One region of the Erwinia sp. AC075 genome, then DNA from elsewhere that is predicted to be linked to it. Evidence: predicted binding sites of a transcription regulator. Region 1 holds the regulator's gene; the other holds the start of a gene.
The links. The regulator CRP, encoded in region 1, controls carbon source genes, mostly activating them, when cyclic AMP is high. The targets are predictions, from matches to a motif close to ATGTGANNNNNNTCACAT.
Positions count from the first base shown of each region.

Region 2: a site for CRP is predicted at 2,597-2,614, ahead of idnO (gluconate 5-dehydrogenase). Genes of this name have one in related genera too.

Region 1 is NZ_CEEDEU010000001.1:4,259,037-4,264,905, forward strand. Features, by position in the region: gene AC0IXH_RS19885 (YccS/YhfK family putative transporter) at 32-2,110, opposite strand; gene crp (cAMP-activated global transcriptional regulator CRP) at 2,169-2,801, opposite strand; gene AC0IXH_RS19895 (OsmC family protein) at 3,109-3,519, shown strand; gene AC0IXH_RS19900 (phosphoribulokinase) at 3,559-4,428, opposite strand; gene AC0IXH_RS19905 (creatininase family protein) at 4,607-5,404, shown strand; gene AC0IXH_RS19910 (LysR family transcriptional regulator) at 5,438-5,869, opposite strand, start outside.
Region 2 is NZ_CEEDEU010000001.1:4,523,629-4,529,497, reverse strand. Features, by position in the region: gene AC0IXH_RS21145 (hypothetical protein) at 83-628, shown strand; gene AC0IXH_RS21140 (NanQ anomerase/TabA/YiaL family protein) at 701-1,174, opposite strand; gene AC0IXH_RS21135 (gluconokinase) at 1,164-1,730, opposite strand; gene idnO (gluconate 5-dehydrogenase) at 1,746-2,507, opposite strand; gene AC0IXH_RS21125 (LacI family DNA-binding transcriptional regulator) at 2,778-3,770, shown strand; gene AC0IXH_RS21120 (2-hydroxyacid dehydrogenase) at 3,921-4,862, shown strand; gene AC0IXH_RS21115 (MFS transporter) at 4,948-5,869, shown strand, end outside.

The DNA of each region.
Region 1 (5,869 bases):
TCCACGCCTGCCGTTCTCCGCACCTTTCAGCTTACGTCGACTTCCTTAACCGTCGGGACAACCAGCGCCCATGATGCGGTCGCGCGCTCCACGCCAGTGACGAGATGGTGTGCATCACGCTGAGGTGCCCCAGGATCCGCTTCACATGCCTTTCCAGGATGGTCACCGGCCCCTGATTCAACTCCATCTGCGTATCCAGCACGTTCGCTTCTGAGCTCGGCCCGTCATACTCCAGCCGCTGTTGGCAACGCTGCAACGCAACCTCACAGGCCTGCAGATAACGCTCCGCCAGCGACGAGGTCAGCATGGTGTGTTCCCGCGCCAGCGTGGTCATGGCATTGATATGCTCGACGATAAACTGGCTGTGCGTCACCCACAGTTTCATATCCGCCAGATAGCTGGGATCAAAGCCTGGCTCCTGCATCGACTGATTGAGCGAGTTGAACAGGGCGTTGTGCGCCTGATTAACGCGGATACGCTGATAGGCCAGCTTCACCGGGTCCTGTTCATTCCCCAGCAATAACCGCAGCGCATCCTGATAGGTTTCCAGCGCGTCATGCGCATTCTGCCGCAGCAACCCGCTTTGCCATTGCGGCCACAACCAGATGGTGCCGCCGAAGGCAATCAGGCAACCCATCAGCGTATCCAGTAAACGCGGCAGCAGGAAGTCTGCGCCGTTAAGCGAGAGCAGCTGCAACGAATACACTGCGGTGACCGTAAAGCCAATCATCGCAAAGCCGTAGAATTTACGGATAAACAGGTAGCTGATAAGGGTGATGGCTAACATCACCAGCAGCACGATGGATTCGGGTGCCTGCAGGCGCAAGGTCACCGCGGCAATCACCAGCCCGGCCAGCGTGCCCAGCGCACGGTGCTGGATGCGGACGCGCGTTGCGCTGTAACCGTTCTGGCTGACAAACATGACCGTCATCAGGATCCAGTAGGGTTTGGGCAGATTAAAGAACAGCGCCAGCGAACTGGCAAATGTGAGCATCACCGCGAAGCGGGCGGCGGTGCGCAAGGCGGCCGATTTCAGCGACAAATAGCTTCTGATGGCCGGCAGCAGCGGCAGTCGGCGCTGCCGGTCAGCCATCAAATCGCGCTGATAAAGGGGACGCTGGGTACGCAGCACCCGACCAATCCGGCTGAAGTGGTAATAGCAGAAGGTGCCCACCGGGTTATCCGGATTCTGCCGTGAGATCTTCTCCAGCGCCTGAAGCTGCTTATCCATGGTGAAGCGCTCGGGCAGCTTGTGGTAAAGGATATCGTCGGCCAGTTCACGCAGCCTGGCGGCGATGGTCTGCGCGTTCCAGCGGATCACCGCTTCGGCATGGCTTTGCTCCACCAGCTTTTGCACTTCTTCCGGCTGATGCAGGCTGACGGAGATGTGCTCCTGCAAATCCAGCGCGATTTGAAACGCGCGGGTCAGCCGCTTGTGGTGATTGTTGTTGGTAGCTGACAGCATATGCATCTGCTGATAGCAGGTGGTGATCAGGTCGACCGCTTTTTGCTGACGCGCCAGCAGCGGAGGCAGGGCTTTCTCCGGATCGGTGAGTTTGGTCAGCAGGGTGTATTTCGCTTCGCAGTAACCCGCCAGCTCGCGATAGAGCAGGCTTAAGGTTTCCCGCAGCGGTTGCTCTTTCCACAGCCAGAACCAGACCCAGTTGAACACGCCGTACCAGATGGTGCCGAGCACGTAGAGCATCGGCGGTTCCCACACCGGCATGCGTCCTGCCAGGCTAAGGGTGAAGATTGCGGCTATCAGCGAGCCGGGCAGCAGGCGGCCATGCAGCGGGCTGATTTCACCGGTGACGCCCAGCAGCATCGCCATCGAAAACAGGATCACGGGCAGGGGAACGTGGTGACCGGCAAGATACTGGATCAGGAAACTGCTGAAGGCGAACAGGCTTCCGCCAACGATCAGGCGTTTGAAAAAGCGCTTATGAGGAGTATCAAGGCCAGCGAGGTTGCAACAGGCAGGGACTAAGGAAAACAGCAACCCTTTTTGCAAGTCGCCCAGTAGCCATCCCATCGCTACCGGTAAACAGAGCACCAGCGTCTGGCGCAATGCGTAGTTGATCTCCGGGTGATAAATCAGTCGACGCCACATCACTCCACACCAAATAAAAAGGCGCAACACCAGGTGTTGCGCCGTGGATCAGAGCCGATTAGCGAGTGCCGTAGACAACGATAGTTTTACCGTGTGCCGAGATCAGGTTCTGATCTTCCAGCATCTTCAAAATGCGTCCCACTGTTTCACGAGAACAGCCAACGATTTGCCCAATTTCCTGGCGGGTGATCTTGATCTGCATCCCATCCGGGTGCGTCATGGCGTCCGGTTGTTTTGCCAGGTTCAGCAAGGTCTGCGCGATGCGACCCGTCACATCGAGGAAAGCTAAATTGCCCACTTTCTCAGAAGTGACCTGCAAGCGATTCGCCATCTGTGCAGACAGGCGCATCAGAATGTCAGGGTTAACCTGGATCAGCTGACGGAATTTTTTGTAAGAGATTTCAGCCACTTCACAGGCTGTCTTCGCGCGTACCCACGCGCTACGCTCCTGACCTTCTTCAAACAGGCCAAGCTCGCCAATAAAGTCGCCCTGATTGAGGTAAGACAGGATCATCTCTTTGCCTTCTTCATCCTTGATAAGCACCGCTACTGAACCTTTGACGATATAGTAGAGGGTTTCTGCCTTTTCACCCTGATGAATCAGCGTGCTCTTGGATGGATACTTATGAATATGGCAATGAGACAGGAACCATTCAAGTGTCGGGTCTGTTTGCGGTTTGCCGAGAACCATTCGCTGTTATCCTCTGTTGTAATCGTGCCTAAATACAGGGGCAGAGTTCCCTGCCAGGCGTTGAAATAGTCAAGCGTTTCCCATCAGGAAATTTATTCGGGCCTCTGTTAAAAGCCTGGCTCGTTATGCGATTCGTTTCGTCGTGCCTGTAGAGTACTGACGAAAATATTACAGCTTTGTTTGTAGCACAGCTTTCAACGAGTGTCTTGTGTTGTCTCGCTTCAGCATAGTGCGAAAATTGCCGCATTGCCGTTTTTCTGCCTAAAGCGTAATCTGGCGATAACTGAATGAATTAGAGGAAATTGTTATGCAGGCTCGAGTCAAGTGGGTTGAAGGGTTAACGTTTTTGGGAGAATCCTCATCCGGGCATCAGGTTCTGATGGACGGAAATGCGGGCGATAAAGCCCCGAGCCCGATGGAGATGGTGTTGATGGCCGCGGGCGGATGCAGCGCAATCGACGTGGTTTCCATTCTGCAGAAGGGCCGCCACGACGTAAAGGATTGCGAAGTGAAGCTCAGCTCCGAACGCCGTGAAGAGGCCCCGCGCCTGTTCACCCACATCAATCTGCACTTTATCGTCACCGGCGTGGCCTTAGGCGATAAAGCGGTGTCGCGTGCCGTCGATCTCTCCGCGGAGAAATATTGCTCGGTGGCACTGATGCTGGGCAAGGGCGTGGAAATCACCCACAGCTATGAAGTGATTGAGTTACCGGCGTAAGTCATCCCATCGCCGCCCTAAGCCCCGTGCCCGCGGGGCTTACTCTATTTTCTTACCCTGGATCAGACGCTTCACCAGCGGCCCCATAATCAGCTCCATCGCCAGCCCCATCTTGCCGCCCGGCACCACCAGCGTATTAATGTGCGAGATAAAGGATCCCTGCAGCATCGACAGCAAATACGGGAAGTCGATATCTTCCAGCGCCTGGAAATGGATCACCACAAAGCTTTCATCCAGCGACGGGATACCGCGCGCCGCGAACGGGTTAGAGGTATCCACCGTCGGCACACGCTGGAAGTTAATGTGCGTGCGGGAGAACTGCGGCGTAATAAAGTTGATGTAATCCTCCATGGATCGCACCACCGAATCCATCACCGCTTCGCGTGAGTGGCCGCGTTCGCTGGTATCGCGCACCAGTTTCTGGATCCACTCCAGGTTCACGATCGGTACCACGCCAACCAGCAAATCAACCTGCTGCGAGACATTGTTCTGCGGCGTCACCACGCCGCCATGCAGCCCTTCATAAAACAGCACGTCGGTCGGTTCCGGCAGGGGTTGCCACGGCGTAAAGGTTCCCGGAACCTGATTCCAGGGGACCGCTTCATCATAGGTGTGCAGATATTTGCGGGATTTGCCGCTGCCTGACCGGCCATATTCCGCGAAGGTCTGTTCGAGCAGGGCGAAGTCATTGGCTTCCGGGCCGAAATAGCTGATATGGCGGCCCATATCGCGCGCTTTTCGGATCGCCATATCCATTTCAGGACGGGTATAACGGTGAAAGCTGTCGCCTTCGACTTCGGCGGCATGCAGATTCAGCTGCTGGAAAATTTTTCTGAAGGCCAGGCTGGTGGTGGTGGTTCCCGCCCCGCTGGAGCCGGTGACGGCAATAACCGGATGTTTGGCTGACATGCGCATACCTCCCTGAGTAAAGTCACATCGATCACGCATTGGTACCATGTTTCGCGCACGGGTGTCATCTTTGCCACTCTCTGATGCCAAAAAAGCAACGCTGCGCCGCATTTTTGCTGCTTCAATTCGGCCACGAATATCCGCAGACTGACAAAAATGATGCAGGAGAAGGTGCCAGATGAATATGCCGTCGTCACGCTGGTGGTGGGATCTTTCCACCCGAGAATTCAGTGAGCTGGACATGGATAAAGTGATCGCGGTGCTGCCGATTGGCGCCGTCGAGCAGCATGGTCCGCACCTGCCGGTCCGGGTGGATGCCGCCATCAACGCGGGCATTATTGCGCGCGCGGTCGAGTTAATGCCGGCGGATTTGCCGGTACTGATCCTCCCGGCGCTGCCGGTGGGGAAATCCGATGAGCACCTCAATTTTCCCGGCACCTTAACCCTTCCTTATGAGGTGTTGGGTAAAGTCTGGTTTGAGGTGGCGAAAAGCGCCTGGCGTGCCGGGATCCGTAAACTGATTTTCTGGAATTCCCATGGTGGGCAACCGCAGCTGATGGAAATCGTCTGTCGCCAGCTGCGCATCGAACTCGATCTGTTTGCGGTCGGCGCCAGCTGGTTCCGCACCATTGATTCTTCCGACCTGTTTAGCGCGGAGGAGTTACAGCACGGCATTCACGGCGGGGAATCCGAAACCAGCGTGATGCTGCATCTGCACCCGGATTTGGTGCAGATGGACTATGCGCAGAACTTTGTTTCCGCCTCGGTGGCGCTGGCGGAAACGGGCGGTATTCTGACCCCGGAAGGCGGCGTCGGCTTTGGCTGGATGGCGGAAGATCTGCATCCGTCCGGCACCACCGGCAATGCGGCGGCGGCAGATGCTGAACGCGGTAAGATTGAAACCGATCGGGCGGCTGAGGCCCTGATCCGGCTGATTGAGGAAGTGCAGGCTTATCAACCTCCTTTCCAGCGCTAAAGGTCCACGGGCGTTGTCTTCGCGGCAACGCCGTTACGCCATCTGTCCCATCATCACTTTGATGGTTTCTGCCAGCACGCTGCCGATCGCGCTGGTGCCCCGGTCGTGACCAATCAGCATCAGCGTTTGTGCCTGCTGCGACAGTTCACGTACCGGGATATACATCAAACGCCCGCTGCGCAGATCGAATTCGATATCAAACGGCGTTAAAAAGGTCAGCGCCTGATCGAACATCGCCGCCTGGCGCATCACTTCGATTGAGTTGGTTTCAATTACCGGATGCACGGTGACCATCGCCCGGGCAAACAGCTCATTCAGATACGGGCGGATCACCATCGACTTATCGGCAATCACCAGCGGATGAGGCACGCAGTCGCTGAGCCTCAGGCTGGTTTTATCGGCCAGCGGATGGCCGGGAGCAACCACTGCGCCCAGTCTGCCGACGGCGCTGCCCAGCATGCGCAA
Region 2 (5,869 bases), 260 kb from region 1:
TTATGGCAATACCCGTCTATTTGCGTTTAAAGGATGATGGCGGTTCGGCTATCAGAGTTGGTGTTGTTCTGGAGGGGCAGCCATGAAAAGACTCAGCATATTACTTCTTTTTTGTGCTCTGCCAGCATTTGCGGAAGATGCTCAGCATAAACCTGCCGGTCCCTGCGATATTCGCAATGTGACTTGCACTGCAGATCGTATCGACTTCAGAACCTGGTACACCGTGGTCATTAAAAATGTGGCAGCAGGCAAGACGGAGTGGATCAATCGAATTCCTGATTTTGAGAAGCATGCCAGTCGCAAAAATAACCTCGAACTTCTTACCGCAGCGAAATTAGGATTGGTTAAAAATCCCCGCGTCATGCTGAAGATGCTCAAACCGCTGGATGCAAAGGATCTGCATGGTTTTGCCGTTTTCAGCACAGATATGGTGTGTAGCAGCGACTTTGATTGGGTCACTGAAGATTCATACCTGCGGTATTATCGCGCGGTGCACCGCTCAGTGCAGAAACTGGGCAAGGAGGGGGCGTATTGCCTGAAAATGCTGGAAGACACTCATGATGAAATCATGGCTGATGCCGCAAGAAACCCTGACAGCTGGGGGATAAATTCCGTTCCAGGCTACTGACCCACTAAAAAAACGCCTGAAAAGTTCCGATTTCAGGCGCTTTCTAAACAAGATCCTCAAGCCGGATCGGGATTAATCCACCAGCAATGCGCTGTCGATTTTCACCACGATCTTACGCAGCGGAGAGGGAACGCCGAAGGTGCACATTGGGCGATGCAGCTCCAGCGGGAAGATCACCGCCAGCGCGCCGGGTTGCAGGTGGATCAGCGTTTCGCTGTCGATCCGGTGGCAGAAGCCCAGATCCTTCTGCTCTTCAAAAGGAGCAACCAGATCCAACTCCAGCCCGATCGGGCCTGCACCGATGATCTCTTCCCCGGCCAGCACCAGATGGATATCGATATACTGGCGGTGGAACTCGGGCTGCTGCGCGTTAAAATCGCGCGTTTCGCTTTCCATCACCGAGTAGAAAATCGCCTCGCCCTGAATGGCGTATTTCCCCACCGCCTGAGTCTGTGGATTGTTCGCCTGGATGGCCTGCAGAGTGTTACGGATCACCGCTGGATAAAGCGGATTTTTTGCTGCCTGTTCGAGGGTATCAATGATCATAACGTTGTTCGGTCTCCGGTTGTAAGGATGCCACGGCGGGTGCCGCAGAAGTGGGCCGCAACAGGCTGACGCAGCGGGTCACAATAGTGCTCAGCGCAGGCGAGATATCCACGGGGATAACATCGCGCTCCTCTGCACCCGGTGCTTCCAGCGCGGCAAACTGGCTTTTAAGCAGCGCCTCCGGCATAAAGTGCCCTTTGCGCCGCTTCATGCGGTCCAGCACGCAGTCGTAGTCGCCGTTCAGCCAGATAAAATGCACGTTCTGATTGCCTTCACGCAGCCGGTCGCGGTAGCTTTTTTTCAGCGCTGAACAGACCAGCACACCGGACTCATTCTTCTGCTCAAGGCTGAAAATCACGTCTGAAAGCCGGCCTAACCACGGCAAACGATCGTCGTCGTTCAGCGCCTGGCCGGACGCCATCTTGGTGATGTTCTGGCGGGGATGCAGATCGTCCCCATCGATAAATTTCGCCTGTAAGGCATTTGCCAGCGCCGTCCCCACCGAGGATTTCCCGGTGCCGGATACGCCCATCACAATAATGCATTGACCTGCCATTTCGGTTCCTCCGGGTTAGACCGCCGCCAGCATGCCGCCATCAACAAACAGCAGATGCCCGTTCACAAAGTCAGACGCCTTTGAAGACAGGAATACCGCCGCGCCCACCAACTCTTCGGGATTGCCCCAACGGGCAGCCGGGGTGCGCTTGCACAGCCAGTCGGTAAACTCCTGATTGTCCACCAGCGCTTTGGTCATCGGCGTCTCGAAATAGCCCGGCGCAATGCCGTTGACCTGGATGTTGTAGCGGGCCAGCTCCACGCACATGCCGCGCGTCAGCATTTTCACCGCGCCTTTCGCTGCGGCATAGGGAGTGATGGTGTCGCGGCCCAGTTCGCTCTGCATCGAACAGATGTTGACGATTTTGCCCGCGTTGCGGGTAATCATGCGCTTCGCCACGGTCTGGGACACCAGGAACACCCCGGTCTGGTTGGTGGCAATAATGTCATTCCACTCATCCAGCGGGAACTCGGTGAACGGGTGCCGGCGCTGGATGCCGGCATTATTAAACAGCACGTCGATTGGCCCGATGGTGGACTCTATCTTTTCAATCCCGGCTTCAACCCCTTGCGGGTCCGCGACGTTGAAGACCGCGGTGTGCGCGGTAAAGCCTTCGTCGCGCAGCTTCATCGCCGCATTCTCTGCGCGCTCTTCTGAGGTGCCGTTAATGATGATTTCCGCACCGTGCTGCGCCAGGCCGCGCGCCATAATAAAACCGATGCCCTGCGCTGCGCCGGTCACTAAAATTCGTTTGTTCTCTAAGCTGAATAGATTCATCTGTTCCTGCTCCATTGCATCAGGCAGTGAGTGGCTCGCGCGAGGTGAGTCTGTATGGGCCTTATCACACGGCTTTTAGCCCTTTTAAACTGTGATACAGATCACCTATAGCGCTGTTACGAAACCAGGATACCGTTGCTGTGATCGCGACGGGCTTTTCACCGTAACACGCACCGCAAGACCAGGATTAACCGCACTTTAATCCAATTTCCTTTAAGGGTCGCAGCAGGCATAATGCAGGCATTGAAGGGCTGTCGGCTGATAACAACGATGAAAATGCAACGGATCACGTTACATGATATTGCCACTCTGGCGGGTGTAACAAAAATGACGGTCAGCCGCTATCTCCGCACGCCGGAAAAAGTTAAACCTGACACCGCCGAACGGATTGCCAGCGTGATTGCCGAGGTGGGCTATGAGCCGGACCCGGATAATCACGCCATCGCCAGCAACGCCCTTCCCCGCATCGGCGTGCTGATCCCCTCCTTTAATAACCAGATTTTCTCCGACCTGCTGGCCGGCGTGGAGTCGGTCACCACCGCCCAGGGCTATCAGACGCTGGTGGTGAATTACGATTACGACAGCCAGCGTGAGGAAGAGCAGATCGCCACCGTGTTGGCCTTCAATGTTAAGGCAATCTTACTGACCGAATCGGTCCACACCGTGCGCGCCGAGAAGTATCTGAAAGCGGCGGGCATTCCGGTGGCGGAAGTGATGGGACTGACTACCACCGAAGGCCGCGTCAACGTCGGATTCAATAACTTCCAGGCCGGGTTTGATATGGCCAGCATGCTGATTGGCAGCGGCAAAAAGCGCATCATCTATTTCGGCTCAATGTCCGATATCCGCGATGAGCAGCGCTACGCCGGCTACTGCAAAGCGGTGGAAGACGCGGGCCTGCCAACCGGACGCATCGCGCCAAAAAAGGTCTCATCGGTGTCGACCGGGGCCGGAATGATGACCATGGCGCGCCAGATGTATCCCGATATGGACGGCATTCTCTGCACCAACGATGACCTCGCGGTAGGCGTGTTGCAGGAGTGCCTGGCGGCCGGGATTGCCGTGCCCCAGGAGATGGCGATAGCCGGTTTCCACGGGCTGGAGATCGGTCAGGTAACAACCCCGAAACTGGCCAGCGTCATCACCCCGCGCTTCGAGATGGGTAAAACCGCCACCGAGATTTTGATTAAGAAGATCAACAACCTTCCCACCATCGAGCGGGTAGATTTGCACTATCGCCTGTCGATGGGATCGACCATCTGACGGCGGAAACCCGCCGATAAGCACCTTCGCGATCACGTAGTCGGTAACACAGATTTCTAACACGATTCAGTGTGATCCAGCTCGCAATTAAATACTCAGAAACCCCTTTAATAGTACGTATCCGACGTACTGCCTTTGAAGGGGAACCCCATGACAACTCAAGCCATCCTGCTAATCGCTCCCGTACCTGATGCCCTGATGGACCGACTGGCTTCTGGCTGGACGGTTCACCGCCTGTACGAGCAGCAGGATCCGCAGGCCTTTCTGGCCCAGTCTGGCGACAGCATTCAGGCGGTGGTGACGCGCGGCGACATCGGCGTTCGCAACGAGGTTCTGCAGCAGTTACCGCAGGTAAAGCTGATTGCCGTGTTCGGCGTCGGCACCGATGCCATCGACCTCAACACCACCCGCGCCCGCAAGATTGCCGTGACCATCACCTCCGGCGTGTTAACCAATGACGTTGCCGATATGGCGATGGGCCTGCTGCTGGCGGCATCCCGCCGACTGTGCCAGGGCGACCGCTTTGTTCGCGAGGGCCAGTGGCTGAACAACGCGCCACCGCTCGGCACCCAGGTCAGCGGCAAACGTATCGGCATTGTCGGCATGGGCAACATTGGCCAGGCCATTGCCCGCCGCGCCAGCGGATTCGATATGCCGGTCAGCTACACCAGCCGCAGCCGCCGTGAGTCGCTGCCGTACAGCTGGTGCGACGATGTGCAGAGCCTGGCGAAATCCTGTGACTTCCTGGTGATTGCGGCTTCGGGCGGCGAATCCACCAAAGGGATGGTTGACAGCGCCGTCCTGCAGGCGATGCCGAAACACGCCTGGCTGATCAATATCGCGCGCGGCTCGTTAGTCGATCAGTCCGCATTAATTCAGGCCTTACGCAAAGGCGAGATTGCCGGTGCCGCGCTGGACGTCTTCGAGCAGGAGCCGCAGGTTCCAGAAGAGCTGATTGCGCTGAACAACGTGCTGTTACAGCCCCATGTGGGTAGCGCCACCCACGAAACCCGTCAGCAGATGGCGGATGTGGTGTTCGCCAACGTTGAGGCGTTCTTCAACCAGAAGCCGCTGCCGACCGCCATCGATTAACGCGTTTGCATCCCCTGCCCAGGCCGGCGTTGTCGGCCTGCATCACCGGGATGGACCGTTATCCACTTTTTCCAGAGGGCCTGAGATGAATAATAAAATACCCGGCACGCGTTGGCTGCGTGTGATAGCCCCGATTCTGATCACCTGCATTGTGTCGTTTATGGACCGGGTGAACATCAGCTTTGCCCTGCCTGGCGGCATGGAGCAGGATTTAGCCATCACCAGCCAGATGGCCGGTATCGCCAGCGGCATTTTCTTTATCGGTTATTTATTCCTGCAGGTGCCGGGCGGCCGCGTGGCGGTGAACGGCAGCGGCAAGAAGTTTATCGCCTGGTCTCTGGCGGCGTGGATGGTGGTGTCGATCGCCACCGGCTTTGTCACCAATCACTGGCAGTTGCTGGGGCTGCGCTTCGTGCTGGGCATCTCGGAAGGCGGGATGTTGCCGGTGGTGCTGACCATGGTCAGCAACTGGTTCCCGGAAAAAGAGCTGGGACGTGCGAACGCTTTTGTGATGATGTTTGCGCCGCTGGGCGGCATGTTTACCGCGCCGATTTCCGGTTGGATCATTAACGCCTTCGACTGGCGCTGGTTATTTATCATCGAAGGCCTGTTGTCTGCCGCCGTGCTGCTGGTGTGGTGGCTGGTGATCAGCGACCGTCCGGAAGAAGCCCGCTGGCTGCCCGCGCGTGAACGTGAATACCTGATTACCGAACTGACCCGTGAGCGCGAAGAGCGCAGCAAGAAAGCGCCGGTTGGCAAAGCGCGACTGAAAGACGTGTTCCGCAACAAAGGGTTGATGAAGCTGGTGCTGCTGAACTTCTTCTACCAGACCGGCGATTATGGCTACACGCTGTGGCTGCCAAGCATTCTGAAAAACCTGACCGGTGCCAATATGGCCAACGTGGGGTTGCTGGCGATACTGCCGTTTGTTGCGACCATTGTCGGTATCTACCTGATCTCGATGATCAGCGATAAAACCGGTAAACGCCGTCTGTGGGTGATGATTT